2 regions of the Lysinibacillus sp. AR18-8 genome follow, and region 1 is predicted to be linked to the other one. Evidence: riboswitches for the same ligand, from Rfam matches in the RefSeq annotation. Region 1 holds a riboswitch; the other holds the start of a gene.
The links. A riboswitch is a leader RNA that binds a small molecule or an ion and turns the genes downstream of it on or off. The one in region 1 is predicted to bind cyclic di-GMP.

Region 1 (16,527 bases):
CTTTATTGGATATGCATGGGCGATTGGTTGGTCTGATTACAGCAGGCTTCGATGATGGTCAAAACCTTAATTTGGCTGTACCTGCCAATCTAATTTATCAGTTTGCTCAAAACTTTATAGAAATACCGTGTTGAATTTCCACTATTCGACCATTGCTTTTTCTTCAGTAATCTTATAGAATGTAGAACGGTATAAATGAACGATATATAAATCCTTTAATACGGTCCAGAGAGGCTGAAAAGGGCTATGTGATATTTTTAAGCTAATATCTTTGCTTTGTCATGCCCTTTTGTCCTCTGTGACGGAAGGGCTTTTATTATTGTTTCGTACCCCTCTTTTAAAGGAAGTCCCGTGAGGCTTCAAAAGAGAATGGACAAGACAGCTATAATCCATTCACTAAAAGAGATCGACAACTAGAAAATGGAGGCTAAAAAGAATGGATTATCGTAAAAAAACCGTGGTTGCTTCAGTGGCAGGGCTAACGCTAGAAGGAATGGACATTATGTTTATTTCCTTTGCTATGACAATGATTATTGCAGAATTTAATATTGATCTTGCAACAGGTGGATTGATTTCATCCATCACGAATATTGGGATGCTACTGGGTGGTATTATTTTCGGTGTATTAGCAGATAAATATGGTCGAGTAAAAGTGTTTACGTATACGATTATTTTGTTTGCCATCGGAACGGCCTTAACAGGAGTAGCAACAAGTATTGAACAAGTTTATGTTTATAGATTTATCGCTGGTTTAGGTGCTGGCGGAGAATATGGTATTGGGATGGCGCTTGTGGCGGAGGCTTGGCCAAAGAATAAACAAGGTAGAGCATCCTCTTATGTCAGTGTAGGTGCACAATATGGAGTAATTTTAGCTGCTTTATTAAGTGCTATTATTTTACCAACTTTAGGGTGGCGTGCATTATTCTTTGTAGGATTACTACCAGTTATTTTCGCCTTTATCGTACGTAAAAATATTGATGAATCACCAGAATGGTTAGCAGCGCAGAAACAACAAAATAATAAGCAAGAGAACGGGAAATTAGCACAATTATTTGCTTCACCTCGTATCACCATGACAACACTCTCCCTAATTCTAATGGCAACTGTTCAAATTGCAGGCTATAATGGTCTAATGATTTGGCTACCTTCGATGTTACAGAAATCGCAAGGTTTATCGGTTTCAAGCTCAGCATTGTGGACAATTAGTACCGCAGTTGGCATGATCATTGGAATGCTGACGTTTGGTAGATTTATGGATCGTTTTGGTGCAAAGCGAACATTCGGGATCTTTTTAGTAGCCTCTGCATGTGCTGTATTCTTTTACTCGTTTGCAACAGGTGCAGTAGCGATATTAGTAGGCGGTGCGGTTGTAGGATTCTTCTCTAATGGAATGTTTGCAGGGTATGGTGCATTAATTAGTAGCTTTTATCCAGTACAAATTCGCAGTACAGCAACAAACACCATTTTTAACTTTGGACGAGCTATAGGTGGGTTTTCACCAATCTTTGTAGGTTTTATTTTACAAAGCTACGATATGACTGTCGTGATGATTTACTTAGCAGCACTGTATTGTATTTCCTTTATCGTTATGCTAACGCTTAAGAGCTCAGGGAAGGAATTGCAAACAGCATAATTTTATAGAGCACGAAAGAACGAATTCCAATTATGTAAATGGGATTCGTTCTTTTCTTATTAGTATTTAATTATAATAAACCTTTTGAACGTTTTTCAGCGATTTCAACAAGACGTTTTGTAATCTCTCCTCCAACGGAACCATTTGCACGAGAAGATGCTTCTGGCCCAAGCTGAACGCCAAACTCTTGTGCAATTTCATATTTCATTTGATTGACAGCCTCATGTACTCCAGGTACTAGAAGTTTATTTGAACTGCGGTTATTGTTAGCCATTGTTCTCACCTCCTTGACCTTAGAATGGTTGCGATTAAATTTTTCATACATTTAAAAAGTAGGAAATGCACACGCTATTTGCTAACAACAACAACTTGTGGAAAGCTAGCAATAATCAGCAAACTCTCTGTTATAATTAAGCCTGGCTCTTTACTATATAAGGTTAATTAAAGGAGGAACATATATGACAAATAATGATATCTTAATTCGTTTACGCTATGCGTTCGATATAAAAAATGTAGATATGGTAGAAATTTTTAAACTTGGTGGCATGGATTATTCAAAGGAAGAAGTATTAAATATGCTGATTAAGATTAATGATGAGGAAGAAGCGCCAGAGGAATACATCAAATGTAATAATAAAATGTTAGAGGCATTTTTAAATGGATTAATTACTTTTAAACGTGGGCCTCAGAAACCAAGAGAAGGACAGGCTGTTGGACCTTTACCTGTGTCAGGTAAAGAAAGCCCAAATAATATGCTGCTAAAGAAAGTAAAAATTGCTTTAGCTTTAACAACTGAGGAGATGCTTGAGATTTTATATGACGGCGGCATTAAAGTTACAAAAGGTGAATTAGGTGCTATTTTAAGAAATCCAAGTCATCGTAATTATAAAGAGTGTGGCGATTCATTCGTACGAAATTTTTTAAGGGGCCTAACATATAAATATAGAGCATAATGCACAATGGATATCAATCATAAAGTGCCATTTTTTTCTTTAAAACTCGTTGACAATTTGTGACGAAATTGTGTACAATAAAATTATCACAAAATGTTCACAAAAAAGATGAAAAATGTTCACAGACAAAGGGGTGCTTGTATGATTTATTTTGACATCTTATTAGTAGCTATTGCATGTATTACAATGCCTTTTATTGTTGCAGTTATGTTAGATATTTTTTATGCGGAACGAAAAAAAGTACGCTTTTCATTACGTCGTACTTCCGTATGGTATATCGCTATGTTTGCGTTATCCTTTATACCTTCCGTATTACTTGTCACACAAAACGTATAATTTATTCAAACACTTAGGGGTAAGTGAATTGAAAGTGGACAGCTACAACGCTAATTGAGGTTGTAGCTGTTTTATTTTGTTCAATAGATGAATCATAATTAAGTAATTTATATAATTATTAATGAAGGAACAGCTAGTATAAAATATGTATGTTTTAAGTAGAGAGCATTGACTACTTTTACCTACTGTGTTAATTTTGGTAGGGAAATATAGGCAAATTTACTGAAAAGTAAAGACGCAAAGCTACAGGTCTAAGGCAATAAATGCTATGGCGGCTGGGTTGCAAAAGAGTGCTAGTTGTATCATTCTCATTCTAGTTTTTGTTCTTTTATGCCTATTTCTTTTGAAATAGGCATTTTTTTGCAAGTAAAGTTCAAAGGAGGAAAAGGGGAAATGAAGTTGTTAAAAAACACATCATTAAAAAATAAGCTTTTACTAACAGTCTCTATCGTTGTATTACTGCTTATCGCTATTATTACGACGCAAAGTATTAGTGAATTGAATAATCGGATGAATGTGGATTTGGAGCAAGAATTAAAAAGTGTTGGTTTATTAACAGCTATGAACTTAGACAGTGATGAAGTAAAAGATTTGCTGTCCGAAAAAGGGGAAACAAACGCAAAGTTTACAAAGATCCAAAAGCAACTTGATATGATTCAGGACCAGCAAGGTATTATGAGCTGGAGTTATATTTGGGATGTCAAGGATGAGGGTGGCGTCAATCCAATTGGCTATACCTCTAATCTAAATGAAGTATATGAAGCCGGTGAAATTTTTACTGATTTAGCGGATGAACATGTAGAAACAGCAAAATTAGCTATTGAAAATAATAGTACAGAGGTAACTGATATATTCGAGGATCCTTTTGGTTCTTGGAGAACGGTTTTTAGTCCTATTAAAGATGATAATGGCCAACTGATTGCCCTATTAGGGATTGATTACTCCGCTGATTATATCAATACGATTATTAAAACAAGTGTGATTAAGCAAATTGTCATTGCCATTATCGGCATTTTAATTTTATTAGTTTTAGTTTACATAATTATAGATCGACTATTAAAGCCACTGAAAAAAGTAGTGAACGTTGCCAATCAAGTGGCAAATGGTGAATTAATAGATGTGGATTTAGAGACATCGAAGGATGAAATTGGTAAATTATCTGAATCCATTCGTACAATGGTGGCTAATTTGCAACATATTATTTTAAACATACGCAATACATCCAATCACGTTTCTTCAGCAGCCAATCAATTAACGGTACATGCTGGTGAAACTTATAACAGCTCAACAAATATTGCACTAGACATGAATCAAATTACACAAAATGCTGAGGCCTCGATGACCATGACAGAGGAAACAGCTGCTGCTATGGAAGAAACTGCAACAGGTATTCAGCAAATTGCTGATTCTGCAAATGTAGCTGCGGAATCCTCTATTTCAGCATCACAGGCTTCTGAACGAGGCAATGAAGTTGTACAACAAGTTATTGCTCAAATGGAGTTAATTAATGATTCTGTTGAACAAATAGGGACAACCATTAATGGACTACATGTTAATACTAAAAAAATAAGTGAAATTGTTAGCTTAATTACTGCTATAGCTGATCAAACAAATCTATTAGCTTTAAATGCTGCGATCGAAGCGGCACGAGCAGGTGAACACGGTAAAGGCTTTGCCGTTGTTGCGGATGAAGTGAGACGCTTAGCTGAACAATCCTCTCAATCAGCAACAGAAATTTACAATTTAATTAGTTCTATTCAGTCTGATTCAAACGCTTCTATCACGGTTATGGAGAAAGGTAAAGAGGATGTTAAGGTAGGGATGGCATTTACCAATGAAGTAGGCGAAATCTTTAAAGAAATTCTTACTTCCTCAGAAGAAGTAGCTAGCCAAATACGTGAAATTTCAGCAGCCTCACAACAAATTTCTGCATCCTCAGAAGAAGTGGCGGCATCTGTTAATAATATTAAACAATCTGCAGAGCAGTCAGCAGAGTTCTCTTCAAATGTCTCGAATTCTACACAAGAGCAATTATCTACCATGCAGGAAGTAAAGGATGCCTCTTCATCACTGGGCAAAACAGCAGAAGAGCTGCAAGGTCTAGTGGCAAAATTCAAATTGGAGAATGATCATAATGGACATTAATTTTACAGGAAAAAATGTTTTAATTACAGGCTCTAGTAAAGGAATCGGTAAAGCAATTGCTTTAGGCTTTGCGCAACATGGAGCTAATATTTTAATTAATTATATTGGGGATGAGCAAGAGGCAGAAGCTGTACGTGCAGAAGCAGAAAAGTTGGGTGTGAAAGCTTTAATATTCCACGCAGATGTATCTAACTCTCAAGAAGTACAAGCGATGCATCAATTTATGGACGAGCATCTCGGGAATCTTGATATTCTTGTAAATAACGCTGGATTTGCACAGGGTTCCAGCATTACAGATTTAACGGATGAGCAGTGGGATCGTATGATTAAAGTTCATTTATATGGCTGTTTCTATAATTGCCGTGAAGCAGCTAAAAGAATGAAGGAACGTAATACAGGAAAAATCATTAATATTTCATCTGATATTGGTAGCTTGGGTTGTGAAGAATTCACGCATTATTCAGCTGCAAAGGGTGCTATTAATGCTTTTACAAAGGCTTTAGCAAGAGAATTAGCACCTTCTATACTTGTCAATGCAGTTGCTCCTAGTGGAACATTTACGGACATTCTACAAGAGTTTGGCGATAACTATGTGGAGGAAGAATCCGCAAAATATCCATTAAAACGTTTAGCGCAACCAGAAGAGATTGCGAAAAGTGTATTATTTTTAGCCTCTAATCATGCTGACTTCTATACAGGTCAAATTTTAACGCCAAATGGTGGGGTCGTAATGAACGGTTAATGGAAAACGAAGGAGTAAATAATGTTAAATATTATTATCTTTTGCTTATACTTATTATTTATCTATTATATTGGCTATAAAGGCTATAAGCGTGTCAACACAGCCGAGGATTTAATTGTTGCTGGCTGGAGCATGCCTTTATCCGTTGTAACGGGTAGTTTAGTCGCTGCATTATTAGCAGCTCCCTTCTTTTTTGCAGCGGTAGGCTCTGGCTATACAAGTGGTGGCTTTGAAGGTTCGGCAACAATGGGTGGTTTAGGGACTTGTATGATTCTTGGAGCACTCATTTGGACAAAGCCATTACGACGTTTAAAGGGCTGGACATTAGCAGATTACTACGGTTTACGCTATGGCAGTAAAAAGCTAGGAGCCTATACAGGGGTTGTTATGGCAATTGCTTTTGGAGTTTTTAATGCAGCGGCGTTAACAGTTGGTGGAACGTATATTATTCAGCAATTGTTGCAAATTGATTTTATACCTGCGGCTCTTCTATTTGTATCGCTAACGGCTATTTATTCAGTTATTGGTGGTTTATGGGCAGTTGCCTATACTGAAATCGTACAAGGTGCGCTTGCAGTGGCAGGTATTTTGGGTATTACCATTTTTATTTTGTTTTACTATCCAGATGTTACATTTAATCCCGAGTGGTGGAATATCAGTACATTATTTGAGAAGGCAGGAGCAGAATTCTGGACTTTGTATCTTGTACTAGCACTTGGAGATATCCCTGCAGTTGACCTTGGGCAGAGGGTAGCTGCTGCAAAAAGTCCACGAGTGGCACAACGAAGCATGATTATTGCTGGTATTATTGTCATTGCAATTAGCTGGATTCCAGGGATGCTAGGGGAAGCCTTTAAGTCTATTTATCCTGAAAGCACAAACCCAGAAACACTGATGCTTACCTTTGCACAAGGTTATTTTCCTCCTTTATTAGCAGCTATTTTCTTAACAGCCATGGCAGCCATGGGGATGTCTACAGTAGCTGCATGTTATGTAGCGACTTCAGGGATTGTGACAAAGAATATTTATTTAGATTTTATTAATCGTAATCCTGATCCTAAGAAGCTATTAAGATTTTCACGATCTATTATTCTAGCTAGTGCTTTATTAGGTTTAGTGCTAGCTGTAAGCTTCCAAAAAGTAATTGATTTAGCTTATTTAGCTTGGGATATTATATTCGTAACAATATTCTGGCCAATCGTTTTAGGACCATTTTGGAAACGTGTCAGTACACCAGCAGTTTGGGCAAGTATTTCCGTTGGCTTAGTTTATTACATTGTGACATCACTAACATTCGTACCTAGTCTGACAATCCAATCAGAAGGCTTCATAGGTCTATTAAATGAATTATGGCAGGCTCCTGTATTTTCAGGTGTTGTTATAACTGGTATCACAATTGTCGTGGTGAGCTTACTCGTTCCGCCATCTGAGCATGTTCTTGAGATGCATAAAATAGAAAAAGATAAAACATTAGACGACGTAAGTAGTAAAGAAGAGCTAATTGGTCGTTAAAAGCAAAAGCACGGATTCATTGTAAAGTTCAATGAATTCGTGTTTTTTATTAGAATGAAACGATAGAATCAAGAATACTATTGCTAGTACATCATCTGAATTTTTCTAGTGATTATCTTGATAAAGGCGGGAATTGGATGAAAAATATTTTCTTCATTTTATTAGGGATTGTCTATCTTTATCTAGCAAATGCCATTGAATTAGTCATTATTAAGCAACTATTTTTTTTAATCGGGCTGGCTTTAGTCGGTCTAGGGAGTATCCGTTATTTAAAAGAGCGTTATATTGCCATACAAACTTTGACAGCCATGACGGAAGCTAGTGAGGAGGAGATAATGGCTATTCCTCATACACAATGTACAGTTTCCAATGATGCTTTAAATGCTTTACTGTTAAATGAACAGACAAACATGCTTATTTTCGCCCGAAGAGAAGCTTTAGACGAAGAACTAAAAATTATAGAGGTTCCATTTAACAGAATATATGAGGTTGCCATCATGGAAGATGAAGTATTTACGGTTAGAACAAAGAATCATCTAATGAGTGGTTCCTTACTTGCTGAAGCAGATGAAATAGAAGAAGAGGAGGTAGAAGAAGATACAATTTCACAGCTATCGCTAAAGTTAGTAGTAGATCATTTATCAGAGCCTATTCAAGAATATATGTTCATGGATAATAGTGAAGATCCCATATCAAAAGAGGAGGACGACTATAAAGAAGCCATAGAGCTTTGTGAGAAATGGTTTCAAAAGATAAGTGTTATTATTAAACGTCATGAACTGGAACGAGTGCCAATAAGTCATTGGCAATAAGAGAGAAGGCTATCTCAAAATAGAAAAATTTGAGATAGCCTTTGTTGTTTAGATGATTAAATTTTAAATTGCTGTAGCTGCGTATTTAACTCTTCGGCCATTCCAGCAAGCTGATTTGCACTTCTAGCGATTTCATCCATTGTAGCGGCGGTTTCCTCAACAGTTGCTGTTGTTTGCTCAACGCCAGCAGCGGATTCCTGTGAAATGGAGGCCATATCATCAATAGAAGCATTAATGGTTTCCGAATTTTGAGCAAGCTGATTTAAATTCGTTGAAATCGTTGAAATATTAACAATCATATCCCCAACAGCATCAGAAATTTTTTCAAATGTTTCATTTGTTTCATCGAGCTGTGCTGTTCCTCTTTTTACTTCCTCATAGCCAGTCTGAAGGGCAGATGTTACATTGCCAGTCTCACCTTGAATACGCTGGACAATTGTTGCAATATCCGTGACAGAGAACTGTACTTGCTCAGCAAGCTTTCGGACTTCATCTGCCACAACAGCAAAGCCCTTGCCATGCTCACCTGCTCGTGCTGCTTCGATGGCTGCATTTAAGGCAAGTAAATTTGTTTGGTTTGAAATATCATCGATAACTGACACAAGCTTGGATATTTCAGCAGACTGTTCATTTAAATTTTCTACCTTTTTCACAGAGTCTAATACAATTTCATTTATTTTAGCCATTTGTTTGGTAGATTGCACCATTAAACTTTTCCCTGAAACCGTTAATTTTTGAACATGACTAGAATGTTCGCTTAATTCAATGCCCTCTTGTGTAGTTTCATGAATGCTACGCTTAAATGCAGTCATTGTTTCTGCCAAATCACCTGTGGTAGATGCTTGTGTTTCTGTACCAGATGCCAGCTCTTGCATCGTTACTGTAATTTGCTCAGTACCTGCTTGTACCTCATTCGATGATTGAGCAAGTTCTTCACTACTAGCTGCTACTGTTTCAGAAACCGAGTAGATAGAATGGATCGTTTGTTTTAATTTTTCGTTCATGTCATTGGCTGCTACCATTAATGTTCCAATTTCATCTCGGGCTTTTACAGGCAGAGGCTCTAGTTGCAAATTTCCATCTGCTAATTCTTTCATCCGGTCGGCTACTACTGTAACAGGTTTAGAGATGGTACTGGCTGTGATAATGGCAATTAGAATACCAGCTATAGTTAGAATCAAGCTAAAGGCGATACCAATTGTTCGATTCTCAGAGCTAGTTGATACAACATCATTACCGACATCTGTAATGGCTTTAGCGCGTTCATCTGCCAGTTTTTCGTAACCATATCGCACTTTCGTTACGAGTTCATGTGTATCCATTAAATTTTCTAAAGCTAATTCTTTATTGCCCTTTTGGTAGATATCAAATACCTCTGTATTGACAAGGGTACTCCAATCACGAGCGATTACTACAAGTTGATCGCGTTCATCTGATTTTTCATATTTGTCTAGAATAGCGTTATTTTCCTCAGCCATTTTGCGATACTCATCAAATGATTGCTTGTATTTTTCGTCGCCTGTCAACACATAATTTAACGCTGCAGATAGACGGACACTCATAGAGAGTGCTAAATTTTTACTTGCATTTAAAACAACTAAATCTTCTTTTACTAAATCTTTTGCCTGTTTTTCCATATTTGTATTGGAATTGTAAGTGTAGGTTGTAAAGCTAACTACTAAAACTAACAAAAGAATAAATGCACTTAAAATTCGTGTTTTAAGTGTTTTAAACTTGATAATGCCTTTCATTTTCCCATCCCTTTACTATCTCATTGAGAAATTTTTTCAACACAAGTATTATTTTATAACTAATTATGTGTATTAATAAGCCTTTCGATAGAAATATTTAAAAATAGTTTTTTAGTACAATGATATAATTATTTTCCTTTTCTTAATAGTTAAATATATATAGATGTCTAACAACCAATTTATATATTTATGTAAAATTTCCTATATAGAAAGAAAATACACCTGAAGCAAAATGCTTCAAGTGCCATAAGTAAAGGATTCTCTATTGTTTTTGATTTTTCGCCTGGCGTTCCCACTGTAGAAGGGAAGGATAAGGGTCAAAAGCCCATTCCGTTTTTCCATTAAATTTATAAATACCATAATGAAGATGTGGAGGGAATTTGCCCGATGTACCTTCTTTTCCATATCCAGAGCTTCCAACATAGCCAAGAACAGTACCAGGTTTTACAATTGTACCTACTTCAATTTCCTTATGATAGCTACCGAGGTGGGCATAATAGTGGTAGGAATTATGATTGTCGCGAATACCAATACGCCAGCCACCAAATTGATTCCATCCTTTTACCTCAACAATTCCAAAAGAGGTAGATAATACAGGCGTTCCATAGCTGGCAAAAATATCAGTTCCCTCATGAATACGGCGTCCACCCCAACCGCGATTGGCGCCCCAAGTGCCCCGGTAACTGTAATCAGAGCGAATATTTAGCGGGAAGGTATGTGCATCAAGTTCAATGGTTTTAAAATGTCTGTACAATGTGGAGATGGTAAATATTTGATTGACTGCTTCTTCGCTTCCGTAATATTCCCATAAAGCTAATTTAAAATCCTCATCAGTCGTTCCAAATTTCCCTAAATAACTAGCCATCGAAAATATGACATCCTCATCATCCTTTGGACTAGCGATTCCATCATGATTACCATCAAGGCCCATTCCTCCGAAATAGCTAATTGTCTCAGGAGAAGTGTCTTCCTTTACAGGATTTAATGCACCTGACCAGTATTCATCAGAAAATTGGATAGCCAAATAGCCTTCTCGTTTAGGGATGTCTTTACGAACTGATTGTAGGTTTCTTTCATATTGATCGATAGCGGCTAAAAAATGCCATGGAATGAGTAATTCATCGAATTGTACATAATAGGACATACGCTGCTGTAAAATTTCTTCTTCTGTAAGATCCTCCTTTGCAAAAGAGACAGAAGGGTACAGCATAATCCCTAAAAATAAAAATGTGAAAAGAAATATAAAATGGCGATGCAATGATGGACCTCCTTTCTAACGTTAGAATAACCGAAATTTTTATCTTCATTCAGTAAGGTTCTATGTATGAAAACAGTTGATATATCCGCAATTTTTTTGCCCCAAAAAATAGAAATAATAAGAAGAAACTTCATCAAAGAAAAAGTAATGGTATCATCATGCCATTAACTTCATACTATGTTATAAATCAAGCCCTGAATGGAGGGAAGGCTATTAACATTTTAGATAAAGTGAAAAACTATCGCGAAGAAGAAAACAGGCTGAAGTGGGAAGGGACATTTGCAGATTATTTAAACATCATTAGGGAAAGACCTGAAGTTGCTCAAACAGCCCATTCACGCGTCTACAATATGATAAAAAGTTCTGGTGTAGAGGAACGCGATGGGCAAAAAATGTACAAATTTTTCGGACAAGAAATTTTTGGGCTTGAAACAGCAATTGAAAGACTGGTGGAGGAATATTTCCATCCAGCAGCACGCAGGTTAGATGTTAGAAAACGTATTTTATTATTAATGGGACCAGTTAGTGGTGGTAAATCAACTATCGTTACCTTACTAAAACGCGGATTAGAGCAATATTCGCGAACAGATGAAGGTGCAGTTTACGCAATTAAGGGATGTCCAATGCATGAAGATCCGCTCCATTTAATTCCACATCATTTGCGTAATGAGTTCTTTGAGGAATATGGGATTAGAATTGAAGGAAGTTTATCGCCTTTAAATACAATGCGTCTTGAAAAGGAATACGATGGACGCATTGAAAATGTAATGATTGAACGTATTACTTTTTCAGAAGATAAACGTGTGGGTATAGGGACATTTACACCATCAGACCCTAAATCACAGGATATTGCAGATTTAACAGGAAGTATTGATTTTTCTACAATTGGTGAATTTGGTTCAGAGTCGGATCCTCGTGCTTACCGCTTTGATGGGGAGCTGAATAAGGCTAATAGAGGAATGATGGAATTCCAGGAGATGCTAAAACTAGATGAAAAATTCTTATGGAATTTATTATCATTAACGCAGGAAGGAAATTTCAAAGCAGGAAGATTTGCTTTAATTAGTGCAGATGAGTTAATCGTTGCTCATACAAATGAAACAGAGTATCGTTCATTTATTTCGAACAAAAAGAATGAGGCATTACATTCTCGAATTATCGTTATGCCAATTCCCTACAACCTCAAAGTTAGTCAGGAAGAGCATATTTATGAAAAGATGATAAAAGAGAGCGATATGTCCCATGTCCATATTGCACCGCATGCTTTAAAGGCCGCAGCAATCTTTTCGGTTCTCACTCGTTTGGAAGTTCCGAAAAAACAAGGTGTGGATCTAATTAAAAAAATGCGCTTGTACGACGGAGAAAATGTGGAGGGATTTAATTCCGTTGACTTAGAGGAGCTGAAGAAAGAGTTTCCGAATGAAGGCATGAACGGTATTGATCCACGCTATATTATTAATCGTATTTCTTCTGCTATTATCCGCAAAGAGATACCATCGATAAATGCATTAGACGTTTTACGAGCATTGAAGGATGGGTTAGATCAGCATGCATCCATTTCTCAAGAGGATCGTGAAAAATACATGAATTACATTGCGGTTGCTCGTAGAGAATATGATGAAATTGCTAAAAATGAAGTACAAAAGGCTTTTGTGTACTCCTATGAGGAATCTGCAAAAACGTTGATGAATAACTACCTTGATAATGTAGAGGCATTCTGTAATAAAAATAAAATTTATGATCCACTTACTGGGGAAGAAATGAATCCAGATGAAAAATTAATGCGCTCGATTGAGGAGCAAATTGGCATTTCAGAAAATGCTAAAAAGGCATTCCGTGAAGAGATTCTCATTCGAATTTCTGCCTATGCACGAAAAGGTAAACGTTTTGATTATAATTCTCATGAAAGATTGCGAGAAGCCATTCAGAAGAAATTATTTGCAGATTTGAAAGATGTCGTTAAAATTACTACTTCTTCTAAAATGCCAGATGAATCTCAACTGAAGAAGATTAATGAGGTTGTGGCAAGGCTTGTTGATGAACATGGCTATAATACAACATCAGCAAATGAGTTGCTACAGTATGTAGGAAGTTTGCTCAATCGATAACTTGATGTTCATTGTTCCAAGTCAGATAGGAGTGTCCCATTTTTAGGGCACTCCTTTTATTATCAGGAGGAGAGATTTATCAACAAAAAGCCCCAGAGGATGTCCGAGACTTTGAAGAGAAACTTTAGAGCATGGTCGAAAAAAATCTGGACCCATTGAGGCGTGATTGATAGATATACAATTGATTTTATGAAAAAAGTTCAAAAATTTAGCTCACAAGCATAGTATAGAAAAAGCGAATTTGATAGATGGGTGAGGATAAAAATGACTGAACACGAAAATAAACGCTTTGTCATTTCTCAGGAAAATTGGTCCCTCCATCGTAAAGGGCACCAAGACCAACAACGCCATATGGAAAAAGTGAAAGATGCGATTAAAAATAATTTACCTGATTTAGTTAGCGAAGAAAGTATTGTGATGTCCAATGGTCGCGAGGTTATTAAGATACCAATTCGGTCACTTGATGAATATAAAATTCGATATAACTATGATAACTCTAAGCATGTAGGGCAGGGACAAGGGGATAGTAGTGTTGGAGATGTAGTAGCGCGGGATGGCAGTAAGGCCAATCAGGCTCCAGGTAAAGGAAAAGAAGCGGGTGACAAGCCTGGCCAAGATTATTATGAAGCGGAAGTCAGTATTGAGGAAATTCAAAATGTTTTATTTCATGAATTAGAGTTACCTAATTTACAGCAAAAAGAAAAGGCAGATATTAAAACAGAAAAAATAGAGTTTAATGATATTCGAAAAAAGGGACTCATGGGTAATGTCGATAAAAAGCGTACCATTTTAAATGCATTAAAGCGCAATGCGATGCATGGGAAAGCAGAAATAACGCCAATCCACAATGACGATTTACGTTTTAAAACATGGGATGAAGTGGAGAAACCAGAATCCAAAGCAGTAGTGCTCGCCATGATGGATACAAGTGGCTCAATGGGCGCATTTGAAAAATATTGTGCGAGAAGCTTCTTCTTTTGGATGACGAAGTTTTTACGGTCAAAATATGAAACAGTAGAAATTGAATTTATTGCTCATCATACTGAGGCAAAGGTTGTCACAGAAGAGGAGTTTTTTACAAAGGGTGAAAGTGGAGGAACCATTTGTTCTTCAGCTTATAAAAAGGCATTGGAATTAATTCAGGATAAATATCATCCGTCTCGCTACAATATTTATCCTGTCCATTTTTCAGATGGTGAAAATATATCGATGGACAATGAAAAGTGCTTGAAGCTAGTAGGAGAGTTAATGGATGTATCCAGCATGTTTGGCTATGGTGAGGTGAATCAGCATAACCGATTCTCAACGCTTATGTATACGTATAAAAAAATTGATGATCCTAAATTCAGATACCATATTTTGAGAAAAAAAGGCGATGTGTATGACGCCTTAAAGAGCTTTTTCAAGAAAAGTGAAGAGTAACATGGAAGTATCCTCAGCACCACGTTCAAAGGAGGGGGCGTAAAATGGACACAAAAGAGCTTCATCGTGCAATAGATGAAATTACCGAAATTGCCTCAAGCTTTGGCTTAGATTTTTATCCAATGCGTTATGAAATTTGTCCAGCAGATATTATTTATACATTTGGCGCCTACGGTATGCCCACGCGCTTTTCCCATTGGAGCTTTGGTAAACAATTTCATAAAATGAAGCTTCAATATGATTTAGGACTTAGTCAGATTTATGAGCTTGTCATTAATTCAAATCCTTGCTATGCATTTTTACTCGATACCAATACTTTAACCCAAAATAAATTGATTATTGCCCATGTTCTAGCACACTGCGATTTCTTCAAAAATAATATACGTTTTTCTAATACAAGAAGAGATATGGTAGAAAGTATGACCGCAACTGCGGAGCGAATAGCTGGCTATGAGAGAGAGTATGGCAAGGATGAGGTGGAGCAGTTTTTAGATGCTGTTTTAGCTATTCAAGAACATATTGATCCATCAATTTTAAGACCAAAGCTATCCTGGAGTGAGGAGGATGAGCTTGAGGAGGAAAAAACACCAACAAAATCACCGTATGATGATTTATGGAGTATAGAAGAAAAAGAAAAAGTTTATAAACCAATTCGACGCAGATTAAAGCAATTTCCTCCTCAGCCAGAAAAGGACCTGTTGTTATTCTTAGAGGAACATAGCCGTGAATTGGAAGACTGGCAACGAGATATATTAACAATGATGCGAGAGGAAATGCTTTATTTTTGGCCTCAATTAGAGACTAAAATAATGAACGAGGGTTGGGCCTCATTCTGGCATCAACGAATCATGCGGGAGCTAAAGTTAACTACTGCTGAAACTATCGAATATGCCAAATTAAATGCGGGGGTTGTGCAGCCCTCCAAAACATCGATTAATCCATATTATCTTGGGATTAAAATTTTCGAGGATATTGAAAATCGCTATAATAATCCTACCGAGGAAATGAAACGGTTAGGTGTTTTGCCAAATACGGGACGTGAAAAGATTTTTGAGGTAAGAGAGGTAGAATCAGATATTTCCTTTATTCGAAACTATTTAACAAAGGATTTAGCGAAGCGTGAAGATTTGTACTTGTTCCAAAAGAAAGGGAATGAATACCGTATAACGGATAAGGATCACGAGATGGTTCGCGATCAACTTGTATCCATGCGTGTAAACGGAGGCTTCCCATATATTGTGGTAAAAAATGGTGATTATTTGCGGAATGGCGAGCTATATTTAGTTCATGGCTATGAAGGGATGGAGTTAGATCCACACTATTTAGAAAATGTATTACCTTATATTTACCAGCTATGGGGACGTCCTGTTCATTTAGAAACCTATGTCGATAAAAAGCCGATGCTCTATTCATATGACGGCACAAAAAATTATAAACGCAATGTATAATAAAAAAACTTCTATCTGTTGAGGGTACCATCAAGCAGATAGAAGTTTTTTCATCGTGTTGAAAAACAAAACCATCAATAGTATTTTTGTGAAATGTCAACAATCGGTTGCAGGCTACTTGCTTTCCAGTGGCAGAGCACAGAGCCCCTTCGTGTAAAATGGCCTTTTTTTTGCTACTGACATGATCTTTTTGAAACCAATCTACTCATCTTCTTCAGTTAATACATCAGTTTCTTCATTACTTTCACTATGGTTAGAGGATGAATGAATATCACTTTCAATGACAAGACTATCCCGTACTTTAATGCCTTGTTGCCCACCAGCCTCGTCATTATTATTACCAGCAATACCACTTCTTCCATTACCGTCAGCAAATTGCGAATTGACGTTGCGTGTGTGACTACCGT
Region 2 (16,527 bases), on a different contig from region 1:
AGCAATCCCATGAATAATCATGAGCTGAAAAGCGATATAGCTAGAATTTTTATGCAAAGATAAACCTTGTCGTTCTTGTCTTTTCCAACTCGCGAAACCATAATAAAGCACTAATAAATCAGCACAGATCATCTGAATAACTGGATGCTTAGGTGCATGTTTTTCTACAGCTTTTGAAAATGAAAAGAGATCTGGTAAAGAGCTTCTCCGCACTTCCCCTAGGATTTTTGGCAGGTATCGTACAAGTGTTGCCACTAGGATAATTTCTAATAGAATAATAGACCCTTCAATCGCAAAGCCAGCCCATGTCACTGCCACATAAGGCTGAAGGTGTTCCATAGGAATGATAAAACGTGCAGCAATACAGCCAGCTGCAGCTAATAGGATGGCTTGCTTTAATGAAAATTTACCTTTATAAAGCATAAATAGCACAGGCACCACCACAATACAGTCAATTAATGAGCCCATGACAACACCATTTGTTTCGATAGGTAAAAGGGATGTGCCAAATCCTGTATTATAGAGTGTATAGTTACTCGCTAATACCACTAATAATAAGGCTAGCCAAATATTTTGCTTACTTTTTAAGACCATCATTCTCAATGCCCCCTCTCTACTAATAATTTTACTTTATGCCAAATGGTTCATCTTGTATAGAATTTGAGAATAAAAGATGGTCCTATTTCCATTCACGTTCAATTATTTTTCACACTTAAAAACTTCTTACGATAAACATGTGGCGGATAGCCAGTGTATTCTTTAAACTTTTCAATATAATAACTGACGGTACTAAAGCCTGTATTAACAGCTATTTCTGTTATCGATAGCTCATTACCCTTCAATAATTCTATGCTTTTGCGCAGTCGATATTGGCATAAATAGGTAAACGGTGTCATGCCCACTATTTTCTTAAAAAAACGACTACATTCAGCGCGACTTATATACACATGGCTAGCTAAATCTTCTAATGCTATTTTCTGCTGATAATGTGCATGTAAAAAATCTAGCATAGCTTTTGCTCGTTCATGCTGCACAATAGTGGCAGAATCCATTATTTGTTCTGTCAATAAGGATTGGGTTAGCATGGATTCCCAAATAAATAGAAGCTCTCTCCGTACCTTTAACTCAAAAAAAGCGGTTTGCTCTCGCATTAATTCCGCAATCGTTGCTACTTTCTGTGCCAACTCTCCTGTTAGTTTGACATAAGGTATTCGATTACTTGTAATATACGGTTCTACATATTTTGAGAAAAAGATACTGCCCTCATGCCCCCCCATTAACTTTGGATCGACATTTACACAATAAACGATCGCTTGCTCGATTTGATAAGGCTTTGCTTCATGTAATCCAGAGGCATTAATAAAAAGCCCCTCGCCTTGCTTCAAAACAAAAACGTCGGTCCCCACTCGATACTGAGCACATCCCTTTTTTATCAAAACAAATTGTATTTCTTTATGCCAATGGAGAGGTAGAAAATCCATGCTTTCTAATCGCATAATCGTTTCATACAAGGCAACTGGAAATTCTTTTGTTCCATGCAAGGTTAATTCTTGTAAATCCTTGGCAATTTTAATATGTGTTAACGGCATCTCTAACACCTCAATATATTGATATTTTATTGGATTAAATCGATATTTATTTCCACTTAGTCACTTTATAATCATCTTATATTGATAGTTTAGGAGATGTAAACAGATGAATCAAATTATCCAAAATAAACGTACACTGGGCTTTCTACTAGTTATTCTTGGAGCAAGTTTCTGGGGAATCGGAGGGACCGTTGCCCAACGACTATTTCAGCAGGACAATTTAGAGGTCGGCTGGCTTGTTTCTAGTCGTTTACTTTTAGCAGGTCTGTTACTAATAGCTATATATAAAATGACCCATCGGCATGAATCCATTTTCGTCATATGGCGCACAAAGCAAAATGCTTTTAGACAAATTTTATTTAGCCTACTCGGCATGCTTGCTGTCCAATACACCTATATGATGTCAATCGCTATTGGTAATTCAGCTGTAGCCACATTATTGCAATATTTAGCACCACTGTTTATCATGGCTTATTACTTTCTAACGAGGCAAAGTCCATTGACAAAGCAGGATGGTATAGCTGTGTCACTTACACTTGTGGGGACCTTTTTATTATTAACAAACGGTTCTTTTTCAACATTGTCCGTTCCTTTTATGGCTGTGTTATGGGGTATCTTATCTGGTCTTTCTGTTGCATTTTATACCATTTATGCCGTCCCACTTTTACAACAATTCCATTCATTACTAGTTGTCGGCTGGTCGATGATCATCGGTGGTATAGTAATGAGTATAGCTCACCCACCATGGGCTATCGATCTATCTAATTGGACGTTTTCAACCATTGCCTATTTTCTCTTTATTGTTATTTTTGGGACCATGCTCGCTTTTTGGTTTTATATTGCTAGCTTGCACTATCTTTCACCAAAGGAGTCAAGCCTACTAGGTAGTCTTGAACCATTAATGGCTGTCATCACAAGTGTTTGGTGGTTAAAGATTGCTTTTGGTGGCTATCAGTTTATTGGTACATTGCTAATTCTTCTTATGATTTTATACCTTACAGTATTTCAGAAAAAGCAAGCTTGAAAACAGAAAATTAAGAGAGTTATGAATTTTAATAGTCAATACCTCCTATTACCGAGATAGTAATATATGAATTTATACATAAAATTTACATATTTTATCTATCTTTTCTCCTTATTTGTCTACTATACTGAACATAACAACAGATATAAGGAGGTATTTTATGGATAAAAAAGTTATTTTTTTCGAGGTGGAAGGCGGCACAGATAAAGGACCAGATGGCTATCGCCCAGATACAATGCCAATGGTGGAAGCGCTACAGCAACGTGGACAGGATGCAGAGGTACTCTTCTTTGATATCACAAAAAAGCAGGAAATCTATCACTATGTTAAGGAACATGGTATTGCCTATGTATCTCGCATTAACCCAGGCAACTTACAGCATGAGGAAGAGTACTTTGCTATGCTACGAGAGCTATGCCAAGCTGGCGTTATAGGGATGCCACATCCAGACGCCATGATTAGCTATGGTTCAAAAGACGTATTATCAAAACTGACGACAACAAATTTAGTACCTGATGATACATTTGCCCACTACACAATCGAAGCATTCAAAAAACAATTCCCTACTTCCTTAGCCTTAACAGAGCGTGTTTTGAAGCAAAATCGTGGTTCAACTGGAGAAGGTATTTGGCGTGTAAAATTGGTGGAACCGCTAGCAGAGGGTATCACTGAAGTGCCACTTGATGCACAAATCAAATGTACTGAAGCAAAAGATAATCATGTAGAATATTGGCAGCTTGGCGACTTTATGACATTTTGTGAGCAGTATATTACAGGGACGAATGGTATGTTAATCGATATGCGCTTTCTTCCAAGGATTACAGAAGGCGAAATCCGCTTATTCATGTTGCGCGATCATCCTGTACACGTCGTACATAAAAAACCAGCTGCTACCGAGGATGCCTTTAGTGCAACTCTATTCTCTGGCGCTCAATATCGCTATGACAAACCTGAAGACTGGCAAGAGCTGGTACAAAACTTTTTAAAGCAGCTCCCTCAAGTAACAAACCTACTAGGCAATTATGATTTACCGCTAATCTGGACAGCCGACTTTATGCTAGATACCAATGAAGTCGGAGAAGATTGCTATATTTTAGGTGAGATGAATTGTTCTTGTGTGGGCTTTACTTCAGAACTAGCATTAGCGCATGAAGTAGCAGAAGAAATTTTAGCTTGTTTAAAAGAGCATACTGAGGCTATTGCGCAATAAAAAAAGTGCGATCTTTAGGGATCGCACTTTTCATATATAAATCTTAATTCCTTGTATAAATTCATAGATAAAATAACAAGCAAAACCAATCAATAAGAATCCTGCGACAATGGTAAATGTCCTAATCATCTTCCGATTCATAGCTTTACGAGTAACCGAGACAATGGTCAGCAAACCGATATCGTGGAGTAAAATTCCACTTAAAACACCAGCAGCAATAATTAAAAAGCTCGTTGACTCCCCTTGTCCATAAGATTTTGCTAGCACCACACCAAATACGTTGACCCAAAAAACAAGATTACCAGGCGAAATGGCCACTAGTAAGCCGTTAAAATAAGAGGCAAAAAACGATTTGGTTACTTTTTCTCCTGCCAATGTAATATCATGGTCAGCGTTCTTGATAGAATCATAGCCTAACAAGAATAAAAAGCCCGCTCCAATAATCCACATAGGTAGTTGAATTAAAGGCATAGCCAAGATGGAAGCTAGTCCCATATACAAAGCAAAAACCAATACAATATCAATGGTCATGCCACCAAGTCCAACTGCCCAGCCGTGCATAAAACCATTTTTGAGTCCTTGCTTTGTCATTTCTACTGTAATAGCTCCTACAGGCATGGCAATGGCAAGTCCTACCAATACATACGCTACATATAAACTCAAAAAAACACTTCTTTCATGTCATCGATAAGCTTCATACGTCCGTTTATGGTTTCACTATAGCATAATTATACTTGAAAGGAAATAATTATTAATAGATACCTGTTAGAGCATTTGCTTTTTCCATTGCGCTAACAAATCTTTTGACTTCTCCAAATCCAATTTCAATGTGACCTGCTTAGCTGTACAACGTTTTTTAGCTTTCTCCCATGCTTCTTCCAAGGCAGGTAAATAGCTTAAATTTTTTGTCGCTGCTACTAGCTGGAAAAATATATTACCTTGAATATAGTGCCAACGAGGATTCATTCCATCTAGGAGTATTGCTTCTTCAATCAGTCTTAATGCCAAATAAGGGCTACCTTCGTGACGATTTAAAAACTGTGCAAATGCTCCCCAATACAATGCCTTATTAGGCTGCAATTTGATTGCCTCCGCATACTGTACTGATGCCTTATCCTGTTCTTTTGCAAGGACATAATATTCTGCCATTGTATAGTAGGCGTTCGCCTGCGCTTCTATAGGTCCTGCTAATAATTCATCGACCACTTTACCAAATTGCTCATCATCCTGACTACCTATATAAGCTGCGAGAACATCTCGTTCTGGATATGAACCATCTATACGTTCCACACTTTGCTTTGCTTTGTCATCAGTAGGCTGAGGCATATTTGCATACCCATTTGCCTCTAGCATTGCCACATGCTGCTGAATGACTTGATAGGCCTCTTCTGCGATCGCTGTATCATTGCCCAATATTTCTTTGGCTAGTTGATAACTTTCCTTTACTTGACCACTCAAAAATAAGTCATTGACTTGTTGAACTTGCTCGTTCATTTGTTTTACCACCATTAAAATCCTCACCTTCGCAAAAGAAAAATCTTATTGCTAGTTTACCATTTAAGTAGTATTAGCAAAAGCCAACATGTCCTAATCTTTCTATTATTCTTTTAATTTAAACGCCTTTACATGCTGTTCGAGTGTGTGTGCCATGTGATTTGTTTCATTAGAGCCATGTGCCACCTCATCAATGCTTGCAGTTGTTTGCTGTGCTGCGACAGTAATCATATTCATCGTTTCTTCTATATCACGAATAGATTCTGTTAATTGTTGAATCATCTGCACAATACGTGTAGATTTTTCGTTTTCAGCGGTCATAGCATTAGAAATGGTAATCATTTCTTCTACTGTGGCAGCCACTGCTGTAGAAATATTTCCTAAAGATTGTGCGGTTAGACGTACTGTCTCTGTTCCTTTTTCAATATATTGCGTATTATCATTCGTAGATGACATGACCTGCTGCACATGCTTCATTATATCCTGAATAAGCTGTTCAACTTGCAATACCTCTTGATTAGATTGCTCAGCAAGCTTCCGTACTTCCTCAGCAACAATAGCAAAGCCTTTGCCATGCTCCCCTGCTCTAGCCGCTTCAATGGAAGCATTCAGTGCTAGCAAATTTGTTTGTGATGCGATGTTTGCAATAGACGTTGTAATCGTTTGAATTTTGGTTGCAGATGTAACCAAGTTTTCTACTGTTTGTTGTACCTCACCCGATCCGCTGTGGATTAATGCCATATCATTGCTTATATCTTTTGCTAGTCGCTCACCCTCTGTTGCTAATTCCATCGTTTGTCTAGCATTATCAGCACTGTTATTGGTATTGCTTTGAATCATTTGAAGGTCCTGCGCTAAAGAAGTAAGAACATCTGTCGCATTTTCAGCATGGTGCATCCCTGCCGTCACGGCACTTGTTACCTCTTCGATATTATTAGCGACACCTTGAATGGTATTGCTCATATCGTTCAGGGTGGAAGCGGTTTCATCTGCGTTATTCGTTAAAGTGTTAGAAGTGGAACGCATCGTCATAATCATATTTTGTAAATTAGCTGTCATTCGATTTAATGTATTCGCTAAATCCGCTACTTCATCTTTACTGTTAATTTTTGTTTCAGGTACAGCTAAATTACCATTGGCAATTTCTTTCGCCTGCTGAATCAGCACACTAATCGGTCTTACTTTACGACGAATTAAAAAGCCTGTAATGATGGAAGCAATTAGCATAGGGAAAATACTAATTAAAATCCCATTTCGTACAACATCCCATGTTCGCTCCTTCACGATATTAGCATCAAAGTCGATGACACTAATGGCAATAATTTCTTTACTGGAATCATGGTCTTTAAAAATAGGGGCATAGCCAGATAAACGGTCCATCCCTGCATAGGTATAAGGCTGTGAATATGTTGGATGCTTATGTGTAAGCAACATATCAATAGCTTCTTTATCTAAATAAAATTGATCACCAGGGGCATAACCTTTTTCAGCCAAATGATCATCAAGCGCTAATAATGTGCCATCCAACGATAAAATATATTGTGTTTGGAAAATATCTTTATGACCTGTTGTCCAGTTCAAATCGTTCCCAATGCTTTCCTGTACAGCCTTGTCGCCTTGAATGGCCTTGTCCAATTGTTGCGGATTGATCAAACCTGTCGTAATATTGGCACAGCCATAGGCCTCAACACCAGCAGCATCATAAAGTTTATTGTAAGCAGTTATGTATGTAGCGAACGAAGTAATCCCTAGCATCACCACTAAAATACCAGCGATAATCGTCCCAAGTTGAAAAGTTAATGAATTGCGTAATTTCACGATCCATCCTCTCCCCTTTCTTGTAATAATCTATGAATATTCCTTTTGTGTTTCATCATACTACAAAAAGATGTATTAAAAAAGCATCTTTAATTATTCTAGTAAGATAAAAACATTGGAAAAAGTTCTGAATTGTGCGATAATTGAAGTTAATTATCTTAAATCCTGAGCATTACCAATTCATCTAATAGGAGGGCTTGCTATGAATAAACGCTTTCATCTAGTATCGATTGTTACAGGCAACTTGTTAACAATAGGGGCCATTTTTATTTATGCCATGCAAAGTCAAGTGGGAGTAGCCCTCAGTACGTATGCTCTTGTGATGGGTTTTTTTAGTACTTTGCTTGTGATTTTCTTCTATATATGGGGGGAAGAAAAACAACAAGTATCCAATCGTTTTCTGAAATAATATGCATCATTTTCCAGTACACAGATTTAATGTGGTTCCTTCCCTTTCTATATGTAGAGGGATTTTTTTATGTAAAGTTAGTAGAAATGATTTAGTAGATGGTATCAAATCGTCAATCGGAAGAGATACTATGTCAAAACATTCATTTAGAAAAATATTTACTTGATGTCGTAGTATCTTGGATGAATTGTGATGAAACTTCACCAATTATTTAAGTCTATACAACAGCTATTTTTACTAAAATGGCGTTGTAGATTTATTCATGATTCCCTTCTTTTCCGAGGCAATCCCCTCCGTATACGTCTAATTGTTGTAGAAAAATAAAATTTTTTGTAGAAAATTTTAAAACAATGATTGAGTAGTATATCAATTTTCTGTATAATCAGCTTGTTTGACAATACTTTATATGAACTTGGGGGTAGACAATTGGGTAAAGCATTGATTATCGGAGCTGGCGGAGTTGCCAGTGTTGTGGTACACAAGTGTGTTCAAAATTCGGACGTATTTGAGGAAATTTGTATCGCAAGTAGAACTGTTTCAAAATGTGACGCTCTAAAAGAAAAACTAGACGGCGGAAAAACAAAAATTCATACTGCACAGGTAGACGCAGACAATACAGAAGAGGTTATTGAGCTTATTAAAGCTTTCGGACCAGATGTAGTGATTAACGTGGCTCTACCTTATCAGGACTTAACGATTATGGATGCTTGCTTAGCGACAGGTGTGCACTATGTGGATACTGCAAACTACGAGCCACCTGAAACGGCAAAATTTGAATATAAATGGCAATGGGCTTATAAAGAGAAGTTTGAAAAAGCTGGCTTAACTGCATTACTTGGAAGCGGTTTTGACCCAGGTGTAACAGGCGTTTTCACAGCTCATGCACAAAAACATGAATTTGATGAAATCCACTATATCGATATCGTGGATGCCAATGCGGGAGATCATGGATATCATTTCGCAACAAACTTCAACCCAGAAATTAACATTCGTGAAATTACAGCGAATGGTCGTTACTGGAAAGAAGGCGAGTGGATTGAAACTGCACCACTTGAGAAAAAAGAAGTGTATAACCTACCTGAAATCGGACCAAAAGATATTTACCTTCTATACCATGAAGAGCTTGAATCCCTTGCAAAAAATATCAAAGGTTTAAAACAAATCCGTTTCTGGATGACGTTCTCTGAAAAATACTTAACACACTTAAAAGTGTTAGAAAACGTAGGTATGACGTCAATTGAGCCAATCGAATTTGAAGGACAAATGATTCAACCAATCCACTTCCTTAAAGCGGTATTACCAGATCCAGCTTCACTTGGACCACGTACAAAAGGTAAAACAAACATTGGTTGTATCATTCGCGGTCTAAAAGATGGCAAAGAAAAAACGTACTATGTGTACAACGTATGTGACCACGAAGAGTGCTACAACGAGGTTGGTTCACAAGCGATTTCTTATACAACTGGCGTACCAGCTATGATCGGTGCAATGCTTGTGATGAACGGTGAATGGCGTAAACCAGGTGTATGGAATGTGGAAGATTTCAATCCAGATCCATTCATGGATGCACTAAATAAATGGGGTCTACCATGGCAAGAAAGCCATAACCCAGAATTATTAGACCTTGATTTAGATGCAAAGGAATTAAGCCGATGAAACCAATTGATTTTTCAAAAGTTCCATCCCCTTCTTATGTAGTGGATGAGCGATTATTAACAAAGAATCTTGAGCTTTTAAAATCAATTCAAGATCGAACAGGCTGCCGCATTTTATTAGCCCTTAAAGGCTTCTCTATGCATTCAACATTCCCGCTAGTAGGGGAATATTTAGCGGGCATTACATCTAGCTCACTGCATGAGGCACGTCTTGGCTATGAAAAAATGGGCAAAGAAGTTCACGTTTATGCACCTGCTTATATTGAGCATGAAATGGACGAGCTTCTAGGCTATGTGGACCACATCGTATTTAACTCATTTAACCAATGGGCTCAGTTCAAGGATAAAGTTAAATCTGCTGGTAAAACAATTGAATGTGGTATTCGTGTGAATCCTGAATACTCTGAAATTGAAACAGCTCTTTATGATCCTTGTTACACAAACTCTCGCCTTGGTACAACATTGGCTAACTTTGATAAATCACAGCTTGATGGTATCGATGGCTTACACTTCCATGCGATGTGTGAACAAAATTCTGATACATTAGAGCGTATTATTGAAGTAGTTGAGGAAAAATTTGGTGATGTTTTACACCAAATGAAATGGTTAAACTTCGGTGGCGGTCACCATATTACACGTGATGATTATGATGTAGAAAAACTTGTGAACATCATTAATTATATTCAAGAAAAGTATAACCTGCTTGTTTATCTTGAGCCAGGTGAAGCAGTAGCCCTTAATACAGGCTATTTAGTAGCAACGGTGCTAGATATTCAAGAAAATGGAATGGATCTTGCTATTTTAGATACATCAGCAACATGTCACATGCCTGATGTACTTGAAATGCCTTACCGTCCAATGATTATTGGTTCTGGACAAGCAAATGAATTAGCACACACGTATCGCTTAGGTGGACTAACATGTCTAGCTGGTGATGTGATTGGCGATTATTCGTTTGAACAGCCATTAAAACCAGGTGATCGTCTTGTATTCACAGATATGGCTCATTATTCAATGGTGAAAAACCATATGTTTAACGGTGTCAACTTACCATCTATCGTTTCTTATAATGATGAAGAAGGTATTAAAGTCATTCGTGAATTTAAATTCGAGGACTACAGTGGTCGACTGTCCTAATACCAATAGAAAAGCCCTTCCAGTTTAACACTGGAAGGACTTTTTTTATGGACGCATGGTCATCCAATTCTCCACATAATGAATGGCTACTCCATGAAAAGCATCGTTATTTGAAAAATGTCGCTGAACAAGTATAAGCTGTTCATTCATAAAGGCTTCTCCATTATCATAAAAAGTAATATTTTCCCCTTCCTCTGAAGCGCCTGTTTCTACACCAATTACAATTGATTTATTCACAGTGGAAGCATACGCGATTTCATGTTCTACAATAGAGATAATATCTTTTGCAGCATCACGATAGGCCATGATCGTCACACTATCCGTATGCTCAATGACCCAATCAGCTAATAACCCTTTTCCAAATTGGTTATTATACTGAACTTCATCAAACCAAAATGGCATATCTACTTCTAAAGTAAGTTGTAACTGACTTGCTTTCTCACTTGCTTTCATTATTAGTGTTTGATAGGATTCTATCGTTTGTGCTTGATGTAAGCTCCATCCACTATTTAAATAAGGTTCTACATCAAGATGAACCCCAGAAAATTGCTCAGATTCAGTTGAATTCTCATTATATGTATGTAACCAATTAAACAATTCGTCTTGGCTTCGACTACCCTCAGCTGAAACCCAGCTTGCAGCACCATCCAATGCATAAATGCGAATACCTCTGTGAGAAGCGTTACTAATAAAATGCTTATAGTCATTGCTCGCTATGCCTTGATCGATTTGCAGATAAACTTTATTGACATCGTTATGTTCTAAAAATAATAATATTTTTTCTTGGTCATCAATGATGAGGGATGTATCCCACAGCCAAGTAGCCTTTTCCTGTATAGACATTGCATCAACCTTTCCACTTGATAAAGCTAATGAACTAATCATGATGACGATTAGTGCGGTCCATACTTTTAATTGTCTCTTCATACGAACTAACTCCATTCTACTCGCCACGGCTCCTAGAACAGAACCTGGCAACCTGACAATCTTGCACTGAAATTATAGTGTTTAGACTCATGGCTTTGCGTCCCTCCCTTTCGGTGAAGTTTGCCTTTTTCAGTTTTTTCTTAATCATTATCATACGCGGTTAGTAATTGTTTGTCTGTAGGTATAATGCATAATTGTCACATGTATGATCAGGTAAAAACGACAAAATACAGGTTAAATTTACTATTCAAACATAAAAAAACGTAGAGTACTTAAGCCTCTACGTTTTCCTTTTCATTTTCAAGCATTTTGTGTAAATAATCGATAATTTCCCTAATTCCCTCTAATGAATTAACCAGTATTTTTGGATCAACATATGTTATCATTCGATTTTCAAGATTAGCTACCGCAGTAAAATAGCGTGTTTTACTATAATTGACTAGACCCAATTGCTGAAGTACTGATTCATCGAAATCAAGAATTTCACGTGCTTCTGTAACAAGTAATCCATAATTAACAACATCTGTATTCAACACAATGATACGAGCAGTTGCTGTATTCGATGAACGATTGTACAGTATGCGTTCAAAATCAAGAACAGGTACAAGCTCACCGCGAATTCTTGTAAAGCCTAGAAGATAGTTAGGTAAATGAGGAATAGGTGTTACTTGCTCTAATTTTTCAATTGAAATCGCTTGCTCCACAGGCACAGCATACTCCTCTGTCCCACAAGCAAAAACGACTGCTTTGACACTTTCCATAGGGTCACATCCTTATTCGACTGTTAGTTTTTCGCCGATTCTTTGACGATTTCTACTAGTAAATCTGCTAATTTTTCAAGTTCTTCTACTGGTATTTTTTCATTTGTTGTATGGATATCCTCGTATCCAACAGATAAATTAACTGTAGGAATACCAAAGCCTGCGATGACGTTTGCATCTGAGCCTCCACCAGAAATGCCTAGTGTCGGTGTACGATCAATATTGCGTGCAGCAGCCATAGCTACCTGAACTACTTTATCCGATTCCGTTACACGGAAGCCTGGATACATTAGCTTCACTTCTACCTCTGCACGTGCGCCTAAAGAAGCAGCTACTTGTTCAAACGTATCTTGCATATGCTTTGTTTGCGCATCCAATTTAGCTTTGTCTATAGAGCGTGCTTCTGCAAGGATTGTCACTTCGTCACAAACAATATTCGTCGCTTGTCCACCTTCAAAACGCCCAATATTCGCTGTTGTTTCTTCATCTAAACGACCTAGTTTCATTTGAGCAATGCATTTTGATGCGACTGTTATGGCAGAAATGCCCTTTTCAGGAGCAACCCCTGCATGTGCCGTTTTTCCAATAATCTTTGTGAAAATTTTCGCTTGGAATGGTGCTGCTGTCACGATACCACCAACTTTGCCATCGCTATCAACCGCAAATCCATATTTTGCTTTAATGTTAGCTGGATCTAACTCTTTAGCGCCAACAAGGCCACTTTCTTCACCAGCCGTAATAATAAATTCAATATCGCCATGTGCAATATTTTGCTCTTTCAAACGTTTGACCATCTCAAATAGAGCAGCTAGTCCTGCTTTATCATCGGCACCTAAAATCGTCGTACCATCTGATACGATATAGCCATCTTCACGTAAAGACGGTTTGATGCCTTTTCCTGGAACGACAGTATCCATATGAGAAGTGAAATAGATTGACTCTACATCCAATGTGCCTTTTAATGTGGCAATAATATTACCTGCCCCATGTCCATTACGCGTATGTGCATCGTCTTGAATCACTGAAAATCCAAGTGCAGTTAACTTATCTACAAGAATTGGTGCTATTAGTTGTTCATGTTTTGTTTCGGAATCAATTTGTACGAGCTCAAAAAACTCTTCTACTAAACGACTTGTCATGTTGTAAAACTCCCTTAGTTTACGTGTATTTCCACGTTATAGTATATGTATCATTTTAGCACAACGTCAGAAGAGTTGAAATCATTGAACAATACTACCAAAATAAAAAGTCTGAGAAAAATCTCAGACTTTCCCTAGTCATTGAAAATAAGCTCTTTTTCTTTTTCTAATGATTGTAGGTAGTTGACAGCTTTATTATGTTTATCCTGTAAGCGCCAAATCGTATTATGTACATCATCTTGAACACGCGAGACCTGTTCCCTTGCTGTCGAGATTTTAGAATGAACAGACCATGCTGAAAAAATATCATCAAAAAAGTAATCAGCAAACTTAACAAACCCATCTGTTTCAATATGCAGCGATTTCGTAGACATTTCATGAACATCTAATAATTCATTATGAAACCGTTGTAACGCAATTTGAGCACTATGTAAATAGTTTTCAGACTGATCGAGTGCATCATGCTTTAAGTGCGTAGCAATCAGCCCACCGCCAAAAAATGTATCCCATGTGGAATATCCATTGGCCGAATGTAATGAAGCTGCTGCTTGCCCTAGCCTTGTAAGAGCTACTTCTCCCGCTTCCTCCGCCTCTTTAATTTCTCTAATGAGCTGCTTTGTTAGCATTTCCTCATGTGCTAAATGCTCTAGCCTTTCTGCTTGGGCAGCATCATGAATCTGTAAATACTTCTTCTTTTTAAGGTAGACCTGTTGAAGTGATTGCTGTAGCGCATTTTCATCAATCTGGGCAAGCTGATTCATCACTTGCACGTTGTCCTCTGCTAAATCATTTTGCATTTTCTTTGCTTCATTCAGCTTTAATTCAAGTACTGCCGCCTTATCAATTTTTTCTGCCCTCAGTTCATCTTGTTGCCCTGTCCACGTACGAATCATATTCATAAACGAGAAACCATCCAATTTATCAAGTTTGGATCGAATTTGGTGGAGTGCTGCTGTATGAGTGTCTATTTCCTGTTGTGTATGTTTAATTTGCCCATCAATTAACTGATTTTGTTCGTTTAATCTAGATGCTTTTCTAAGTTGTGCATGAATCTTTTCTTGCTCTGTTTGTAATTGCTGCCATTCCATTCATCTCAACTCCTCATATCTATCAGTACGGATGACATACAAAAATGTTTCACTTTTTGGCAATGAAAAACCTAGCAACTTTTGAGCTGCTAGGCTTGTATGACTATTATAGAGGAATATTACCGTGCTTTTTCTCTGGACGTGTTTCATGTTTGTTTGACAGCATATCAAGTCCTTGAATCAGCTTGATACGTGTATCTCGTGGATCGATTACGTCGTCTACCATACCGCGAGATGCTGCAACATATGGGTTAGCAAATTTCTCTTTATATTCTTCGATTTTTGCTGCACGAGTTGCTTCTGGGTCATCTGATTTTGCAATTTCACGGGCAAAAATGATGTTAGCTGCGCCAGCAGCACCCATAACAGCAATTTCAGCATTTGGCCATGCAAATACAAGGTCAGCACCAATTGATTTAGAGTTTAAGGCAACGTAAGCGCCTCCATAAGCTTTTCGTAAAATCACTGTAATTTTTGGAACAGTCGCTTCTGAATAAGCATAAAGAATTTTCGCACCATGACGAATAATACCACCATGTTCTTGTTTAACACCTGGGAAGAAGCCAGAAACGTCTTCAAATGTGATGATTGGGATATTGTATGCATCACAAGTACGAATGAAACGAGCAGCTTTATCAGAAGAATCGATATCTAAGCCACCAGCAAGAACTTTTGGTTGGTTACAAACAAGTCCAACTGATTCGCCAGCAATACGTGCAAAACCGACTACTACGTTTTTAGCAAACTCTGCATGTACTTCCATGAACGAACCTTCATCCACTACTTGCTCAACAACTTTACGTACATCATATGGACGTGTTGTTTCGATTGGTACTGTATCTACGATTTCTGGACGGTAGTCATCCCCTTCAGGTCTAGTTTGACGAGGCGCCTTTTCTTTATTGTTTTGTGGTAAGTAGCTTAATAGTTTTTTAATTTCATCAATCGCTGCCTCTTCAGAAGGAGCACGGAAATGAGCATTCCCACTGACCGCATTATTTACTTTCGAACCACCTAAATCTTCAGCAGAAATTTTCTCTCCTGTTACCGTTTCGATTACTTTAGGTCCTGTAATGAACATTTGAGATGTCTTATCCACCATTAGAATAAAGTCAGTAATAGCTGGAGAATAAACAGCTCCACCAGCACAAGGTCCCATAATCACAGAGATTTGTGGAATCACACCAGAATAAATGGCATTTCGGTAGAAGATATGACCATAGCCATCTAATGAAAGAACACCCTCTTGAATACGTGCACCGCCTGAGTCATTGATGCCGATAAATGGTGTACCATTTTTAGCAGCTAGATCCATCACTGTTGCCATTTTTTTCGCATGCATTTCACCAAGCGCCCCACCAAACACTGTGAAATCTTGAGAGAATAAGTATACTGGACGTCCGTTAATTTTACCGAATCCAGTTACGACACCATCACCAGGTCCCTCCATTTTTTCCATGCCGAAGTCTACTGTACGATGTGTAATAAATGGGTTGATTTCGAAAAATGTACCTTCGTCTAGCAACAAGTCTATACGCTCACGAGCAGTAAGTTTCCCCTTCTCATGCTGCTTATCGATGCGATCATAGCCACCACCAAGTTCAATTACCGTTTTACGGTCATACAAGTCATTGATTTTGTCGAACATATCCATACTAATCACTTATCCCCTTTTCCACTTTTATCACATAATTCATATAACACCCCAAATGAGGATTTAGGATGCATAAACGCAACCTCTGCCCCTCCAGCACCTGGCCCTGGCTCTTCGGATAAGAGACGTACACCTTTTTCACGAAGCTCTGCCATTCGTTCACGAATTCCCGTCACACCAAACGCAACATGATGAATTCCTTCTCCACGTTTTTCAATAAAACCATGGATGGCACTTTTATCACTCATTGGTTCTAATAGCTCGATTTTCACGTTCCCTGCATCGATAAATGCCACACGAACCTGTTGAGATTCTACTTCTTCCACTTTCATCAACTTTAAGCCCAAAGTTTCTGTATAATATGTAATGCGTTCATCAAGATCGCGCACTGCAATCCCAATATGGTCTACTTTCTCCATGGTGACATCTCCTTCTGTTATGGTACATACTCTATTTTACAGACTTTTTTGTCAAAACTCTACTACTTGAGAAATTTTTCAGATTTGCTAAACTATTTATAAGAAAAGAAGGAGCGAACGAGCATATGAGTAATAAAAAATTTCAAAAAGTCGTTATTTATAGTATGATCGCAATTATGCTAATCTCATCTCTAGCATTCGGA

Region 2: another riboswitch for cyclic di-GMP. It lies ahead of BFM98_RS00295 (amidase); the one in region 1 lies ahead of BFM98_RS19600 (methyl-accepting chemotaxis protein).

What each region holds. Positions count from the first base shown of each region.
Region 1 covers NZ_MDGU01000030.1:41,627-58,153, forward strand. Annotated here, with positions in the region: gene BFM98_RS19575 (trypsin-like peptidase domain-containing protein) at 1-134, shown strand, start outside; gene BFM98_RS19580 (MFS transporter) at 437-1,633, shown strand; gene BFM98_RS19585 (alpha/beta-type small acid-soluble spore protein) at 1,704-1,907, opposite strand; gene BFM98_RS19590 (YehS family protein) at 2,092-2,586, shown strand; gene BFM98_RS19595 (hypothetical protein) at 2,728-2,922, shown strand; cyclic di-GMP riboswitch class I at 3,125-3,210, shown strand; gene BFM98_RS19600 (methyl-accepting chemotaxis protein) at 3,316-5,067, shown strand; gene BFM98_RS19605 (SDR family NAD(P)-dependent oxidoreductase) at 5,057-5,809, shown strand; gene BFM98_RS19610 (sodium:solute symporter family protein) at 5,831-7,321, shown strand; gene BFM98_RS19615 (hypothetical protein) at 7,459-8,133, shown strand; gene BFM98_RS19620 (methyl-accepting chemotaxis protein) at 8,190-9,884, opposite strand; gene BFM98_RS19625 (M23 family metallopeptidase) at 10,147-11,142, opposite strand; gene BFM98_RS19630 (PrkA family serine protein kinase) at 11,355-13,250, shown strand; gene yhbH (sporulation protein YhbH) at 13,515-14,672, shown strand; gene BFM98_RS19640 (SpoVR family protein) at 14,717-16,120, shown strand; gene BFM98_RS19645 (hypothetical protein) at 16,322-16,527, opposite strand, start outside.
Region 2 covers NZ_MDGU01000001.1:53,607-70,133, reverse strand. Annotated here, with positions in the region: gene BFM98_RS00345 (beta-carotene 15,15'-monooxygenase) at 1-597, opposite strand, end outside; gene BFM98_RS00340 (AraC family transcriptional regulator) at 696-1,589, opposite strand; gene BFM98_RS00335 (DMT family transporter) at 1,696-2,613, shown strand; gene BFM98_RS00330 (Cj0069 family protein) at 2,774-3,823, shown strand; gene BFM98_RS00325 (LysE family translocator) at 3,854-4,486, opposite strand; gene BFM98_RS00320 (tetratricopeptide repeat protein) at 4,589-5,332, opposite strand; gene BFM98_RS00315 (methyl-accepting chemotaxis protein) at 5,423-7,135, opposite strand; gene BFM98_RS00310 (hypothetical protein) at 7,338-7,544, shown strand; gene BFM98_RS00305 (saccharopine dehydrogenase family protein) at 7,971-9,200, shown strand; gene nspC (carboxynorspermidine decarboxylase) at 9,197-10,336, shown strand; gene BFM98_RS00295 (amidase) at 10,382-11,263, opposite strand; cyclic di-GMP riboswitch class I at 11,307-11,398, opposite strand; gene BFM98_RS00290 (chemotaxis protein CheW) at 11,536-12,024, opposite strand; gene BFM98_RS00285 (M20/M25/M40 family metallo-hydrolase) at 12,048-13,163, opposite strand; gene BFM98_RS00280 (hypothetical protein) at 13,298-14,251, opposite strand; gene BFM98_RS00275 (acyl-CoA carboxylase subunit beta) at 14,358-15,905, opposite strand; gene mce (methylmalonyl-CoA epimerase) at 15,911-16,324, opposite strand; gene prli42 (stressosome-associated protein Prli42) at 16,450-16,527, shown strand, end outside.